2 linked regions of the Geotalea uraniireducens genome follow. The protein of the gene in region 2 binds, or shares a complex with, the protein of the main gene of each other region. Links are inferred from orthologs where the notes say so. Each region holds a gene or a part of one and is shown on either strand. Other genes may lie near its edges.

The links.
Region 1: the proteins of QMN23_RS01870 (region 2) and QMN23_RS13040 are in contact, whole or in part, in a solved structure (PDB 1A0O), measured with the Escherichia coli proteins. The link is inferred for Geotalea uraniireducens from one-to-one orthologs.

Annotation. Positions count from the first base shown.
Region 1 is NZ_AP027151.1:2,775,572-2,778,669, forward strand. The notes cover bases 46-3,037. They hold QMN23_RS13040 (chemotaxis protein CheW), read left to right. Parts: upstream 46-517; coding sequence 518-2,557; downstream 2,558-3,037. Other genes in these bases: QMN23_RS13035 (hypothetical protein), read left to right, coding at 168-518; QMN23_RS13045 (chemotaxis protein CheW), read left to right, coding at 2,592-3,037. Outside these bases: more of QMN23_RS13045, read left to right, coding at 3,038-3,089. UniProt on the Escherichia coli protein: Involved in the transmission of sensory signals from the chemoreceptors to the flagellar motors. CheA is autophosphorylated; it can transfer its phosphate group to either CheB or CheY.
Region 2 is NZ_AP027151.1:401,327-404,412, reverse strand. The notes cover bases 6-2,985. They hold QMN23_RS01870 (response regulator), read right to left. Parts: upstream 1,687-2,985; coding sequence 1,324-1,686; downstream 6-1,323. Other genes in these bases: QMN23_RS01860 (methyl-accepting chemotaxis protein), read right to left, coding at 2,432-2,985; QMN23_RS01865 (bacteriohemerythrin), read right to left, coding at 1,967-2,377; QMN23_RS01875 (chemotaxis protein CheX), read right to left, coding at 821-1,327; QMN23_RS01880 (response regulator), read right to left, coding at 6-802. Outside these bases: more of QMN23_RS01880, read right to left, coding at 1-5; more of QMN23_RS01860, read right to left, coding at 2,986-3,086. UniProt on the Escherichia coli protein: Involved in the transmission of sensory signals from the chemoreceptors to the flagellar motors.

The DNA.
Region 1 (3,098 bases), 2.4 Mb from region 2 along the record:
CTTTTCTCGCTCCCGGCCGATTCCGGCAACTTCCGTCGCAGGGGTCCCCGGAAGCCCCCCAGATAACTAACTGTAATTACTGATAATTTTTCCGCCACTCCTTGGCATTGCCGCTGCAATGGTATCCCCAGAGCAGCGCATCAACACCGTTTCAGGGAGGAGCTACCATGTCAGCAGCAACAACCGCCACGATAGCAATCACCCTCGACGGCGACTGGTCGATGACCGGAGTCGCAACCCAGCTGCAACCGCTGGCCGAACACCTGGCGGCCCTGTCGCACCATGTGCCCGGCGGGCGGCCGGGCCCGAGCGGCCAGCCACTGATCAGCCTGGCCGGGATCGACGCCATCGACGCCTGCGGCCTGCAACTGCTGACCGTGTTCATCCGCCACCTCCGGCAGCTCGGTTTTGCCCCGACCCTGACCGACGTCGATCGCGACTTCCGTCTCACCGTGCAAACCCTCGGGTTTGCCCACGAGCTGGAACAGATCATCCACAGTGAACAAGGACAAGCGTGATGAGCGCCCCCGACCCTAATGCCACTACCGATATCAGCCGGTTCAACGCCGTCTTCTTCGACGAGTGCGCTGAACATCTGGCCGAACTCGAACAGATCCTCCTGGCCCTGGATATCGCCAATCCGGGCGACGAGGAACTGAACGCCCTCTTCCGGGCGGCCCACTCGATCAAGGGGGGCGCCGGGATCTTCGGCTTTTCCGACATGACGGTGGTCACCCACGAGTTGGAATCGCTCCTCGACCTGATCCGCACCCACGAGCTGGCGCTGACCGGTCCGATGGTCGATCTCTTCCTCCGGTCGGGCGATGCCATCGGCATGCAGCTGGCCGGCCATCGCGACGGCAGCGCGGTGGATCTGGCGCTGATCGACGACATCTGCGCCCAGCTTCGCCAGTGCTGCGACCGCCAGCCCGCCGCCCCGGCAGTCGAGACGTCGGCTCCCGTACCGGAGCCGACGCCGGTACCGGCTCCGGACAACCAGCGCCGCCTGGAGATCGACTTTCTGCCGGAAGACGACCTCTTTCGCCGCGGGGTACGAATCGAGAACCTGATCGCCGAACTGGCGGAACTGGGCGAACTGGCCAGCCGCTACGAAATTGCTGAAGCCGACTTGGCAACCATCGACCCCGAAAGCTGCCTGGGCCACTGGCATTTCACCCTCGATACCGCCGCCCCCGAGGAAGAGATCCGCGACATCTTCGAATTCGTCGCCGATCGCGAGCAGCTGCGGATCGCCGACGCATCGCCGGCAGAGCGGCAGGAAACGGCGCCATCCCCCGGCGTCATCCCCGGAGAAGAACCGGCAGCGCTCCTCGGCCGCCGGGCCAGCGACCGGAACGAAACAGCCCCCGGCGCCTTCGGCCGGCGCGGGCCGGAAGCCGAATCGTCGATCCGGGTCGGGGTCGGCAAGGTCGATCAGCTGATCAACCAGGTAGGCGAACTGGTCATTACCCAGGCGATGCTTGCCCAGATGGCCGGCCAGCTCGATCCGGTCCTCTTCGAAAACCTCCACCGCGGGCTGTTGCAACTGGAACGCAACACCCGCGACCTGCAGCAGAGCGTCATGTCGATCCGCCTGGTGCCGATCGGCATCGTCTTCAGCCGCTTTCCCCGGCTGGTCCGGGATCTGGCGACCAAGCTCGGCAAGCAGGTGGAACTCCGGACCGAGGGGGAGACCACCGAACTGGACAAGGGGTTGATCGAGAAGATTACCGACCCCCTCACCCACCTGGTGCGCAATTGCCTCGACCACGCCCTCGAGCTGCCGGAAGTCCGCCGCGCCGCCGGCAAGGACCCGGTCGGCACCGTCACCCTGCGGGCCGCCCAGATCGGCGGCCGGATCGTCATCGACGTCATCGACGACGGCGCCGGCCTCAACCGGGACAAAATCCTCAAAAAGGCCGCTGAACGCGGCATTCCGGCCAGCGAGGCAATGGCCGACGAGGAGGTCTGGCAACTGATCTTCGCTCCCGGCTTCTCCACCGCCGAGGTGATTACCGACATCTCCGGCCGCGGCGTCGGGATGGACGTGGTACAGAGAAACGTCCAGGCGCTCGGTGGCCGGATCCAGCTCAGCTCCGAGCCGGGACGCGGGACGCGGGTCACCATCAGCCTGCCGCTCACCCTGGCGATCCTCGACGGCCTTTCCGTCGCCGTCGGCGCAGAGAAATTCATCATCCCGCTCAACTCGATCATCGAGTCGCTGCAGCCGCAGGCCGAAGAGGTCAAGACGGTCAACGGCCGGCGGGTGGTGCTGGTCCGCGGCGAATACATCCCGCTGCTGCCGCTTCACCAGCTGTTCAACCTGGAAGCGACGGTGACCGAGCCGGAACGGGGAATCGTGGTCCTGATCGATGTCCAGGGGGAAAAGGCGGCGGTCCTGGTCGACGCCCTTTTAGACGAGCACCAGGTGGTAATCAAGAGCCTGGAGGAAAACTACCGGAAAGTCGCGGGGACCGCTGGCGCAACGATCCTGGGGGACGGCAAGGTCGCCCTGATCCTCGACGTCGGCGCCCTGCTCGAAATGTGGAAAGACTAGTGGCTCTGGCAAACAGGAACAGGAGGAGGGAACGATGACCATACGTGCGGAACAGGAAACGGGAGAGCGGGGAGTGGGGCCGGCACCGCGGGAATACCTCACCTTTACCCTCGGCAACGAGGAGTACGGCATGGATATTCTCAAGGTCCAGGAGATCCGCGGCTACGATGCCGTCACCCGGATCGCCAACGCCCCGGAATTCCTCAAAGGGGTGATCAACCTGCGGGGAGTGATCGTCCCGATCGTCGACATGCGGATCAAGTTCAACCTTGGCACCCCGACCTACGACGAGTTCACGGTGGTGATCATCATGAACGTGCTGGGACGGGTGGTCGGCATGGTGGTTGACGGCGTGTCGGACGTGGTCACCCTCGCTGCGGAGCAGATCAGGCCCGCCCCGGAACTGGGCGCCGGCCTCGACACCCGCTACATCACCGGGCTCGGCACCCAGAACGGCCAGATGCTGATCCTGGTCGACATCGAGCAACTGATGGGCAGCGACGAAATGCAGCTGATCGACAGCGCGGCATAATTCATACTC
Region 2 (3,086 bases):
GTTCATAGCCGCGGCTGGCCAAAAATTCCCGCAGCAGCTGCCGGTCCCCGTCGTCGTCTTCCAGAATCAGCACCTTACGCGACGAAGCGGCCTGAGAAACTGTGACAGCCGCCTCTTCACCGGCCGTGACATCCGATTCGTCGGCTCCGTCGTCAGCCCCCGGTGCCGCTTCAGACTCCGCATCGCTTTCAACCGCAACAGCCGCGGGTTCTTCCTCAACCACCTCCGGCGGGTCGAACAATTCGGCCAGTGGAGCAGGAATCAGCAGATCGAGGTAGCCCATCTCCTGTCCCGCCATCTCCATCCGGCCGCGGAAAAGCAGGTATTCACTGTCAGGAACCGGCTCAGTCTCGGTGATCTCGGTCGTCTCGGGGATGAACTTTTGCGGCGGGGCAACCTTCAGGTGGACTTTATTGGTGAAGGCGGGCTGAAAAATTGAATTGAACGAACCAACCACCTGGTTGACAATCTCGGAGAACGCATCGACATCGTCATCCTCCATAATGGCCAGCCGGCGTTTTTCATTAATACGAGCCGGCGGAATCCCGAGCAAATAGCCGCTCATACAGATGGCATCCCGCAAACCGATTACCGTATAGAACTTACCGGCAAATTCGCCACTGGAAGTGATTTCCGCAACAAAGCAGAGATCATCCATATCGCAGAAGTACGTCTGGCGGTTGGTCGCGATCCGATCGGCCTCACCGATGGTAAGTTCCTGCCCAAGGAGCATGCCGCTGTCTTCTGCGGCTTGTTTGAAGGCATTATCAACTACGGAAGTGAGGGTAGCAAAACCTTCCATGATTCAAAAGCGCTCCTGCTAGGATTCTTTCTGCAGCTTCAGCCCAACCAGAAACCGTTCTCCGTCATTGACGAAGGGGATGATGACGCAATCGGTATCGGCCATGGCATTCAAAGTGTATTCTTCGCCGGAGATGACGGTCGGGACCGATAGATGGAGATCAAGCCCGCCCTTGGAAAGCACCATTTTGACATAGCCGCCGAGCATATTGGCAATCTCGCCGAGCGCATCGTTCACATCTTCACCGACCTCTTCCACCTCCATGCCGAGCATGGACGAGGTGATCCGCAAAGCGAACTCCTGTGGGCAATGGATGGAAAGGATGCCGGTATAGGTACCGGCCAGGCCGACCATCCCGGTAACGCTGCAATGGAATTTGGTGACCGGCTCCTGAAGCGGATACTGGTCCTCAAGTTCCATCATCACCATAGTGCCAAAGACTTCCTTGGTGGCGCCGATGATGTAGCCGGCGACATCCTCTTCGCTCAGCTTGGCTGATTCAGCCACATCATTATTCAGGCTCATAGCAGCCCTCCGAGTTTCTCATGCAACTGGTCCGGGGTAAATGGCTTTTTGATGCTGTCGCTGGCGCCGTTATTCATTGCCTCCTTGAGGATATCTTCCCCCCCCTCGGTGGTAATCATCACGATCGGGGCCTTGTGGCCGTTGGCCCGCGCCTGCTTGATAAACTCCAGGCCGTCCATGTTCGGCATATTGATATCCGAGAGGATCAGGTCAACCCCTTTGCCGGAAAGGACATTCAATCCTTCAATACCATCGCCGGCTTCGAAGATTTCGTCAATGGGAAGTCCCGCTTGGCGGAGCGACCGCGAAATGATCTTCCGCATGGTCGAAGAATCGTCTACGATCAGTACATTGGCCATAATTTGTCTCCTTCTCTGCACATTGCTGTAATTACAGTATTGATTTACTCTCTGCGGTCAACCATGATCGAGGGCACCGGCCAGGAAATTTATTGACGCCCCCAACAAACAGCGGAGCGTCAATAATTTGATCCGGCTACCAGGCAACCTTCAGAACAAAAAACCTTCCGGCACAGTTCCACCGAATGCTCGCAAGCCTGCAAATCGGAGCATCACGCCATCCTCATCACCCATGCATGGTTCGTTCCATTACCGAGCAGGCCTACCGCCGGCCGGCGTACTAGGCGACGCCTTTCCCGTTGAAAAAGGGGCCGTACTTTTTGTCATCCCCCTGGATATGCTTGGTAAGCCAGTCACGGAGGAAGTTCATCACATTCTGGGTCAGCACCGGCTTGCCGCCCTGCAGTTGCTTCTGCAGATCAAGGACCTGCATGACGAGGGCGTTATGTTCTTTTTTGTGCGCCTCGAAATCGGGGTAGTTGTGCGTTCTCATCAACTGCTCCTCGGCGGCAAAATGGGTCTGGGTATACGAAATGAGCGACTTGAGGATATCCCCCAAGACCTGGCTTCCTTTACCGGCTTTCATCCCATCATGCAGCTGGTTGACCATCTCCACCAGTTTCTTGTGTTGGTCGTCGAACTGCCGCACCTTAACACTCAGACCGTCGCTCCAGGTAATCAGGGCCATCATTTCCTCCTCAGGATGTAAATTTCCCGTTATCGGGAAAACGCAAACCTCGCTTGCTCAAGATGCCAGTTTGAACCGCCCAACCAGTTGTTTCAGTTCTTCGGCAAGATGGGCCAAGCCGGCGGCCGCTTCAGCCGAGTCATTGGCCCCCGCCGCCGTCGCTTCGATAATATCGGTAATCTCCATCACGCTGGAACTGATTTCCGTCGTGGTCCGGGTCTGCTCGTCGGCGGTCGTTGAAATTTCTCCGACCTGAGCATCGAGCATCCGGAACTGCTCCAGAATCGCCTGGATCGCTTCTCCGGAACGAGCCGCCTCGGACCTGCCGTTCTCCACTTCTCTGACCCCCTGCTCCATGGCGGAAACCGCCCCTTTGGTCTCGTCCTGGATTCCCTTGATCATCTGGGAAATTTCCCGGGTTGCTCGGGAAGTGCGTTCTGCCAATGCCCGCACCTCGTCGGCAACGACGGCAAAGCCACGTCCCTGCTCGCCGGCCCTGGCCGCTTCGATGGCAGCGTTAAGGGCAAGCAGATTCGTCTGATCGGCAATATCCTCAATTGTGGAAATAATCTCACCGATCTGGTCGCTCCGGCTACCGAGGCTTTCGACGGTCCGAGCCGAATCCATTACCCGATCGGCGATCCGGGCCATCACCTCAACCGTCTTCTGAACGACCTGGGCTCCAGTCTGGGCCGAATCATTGGCCAGCCGC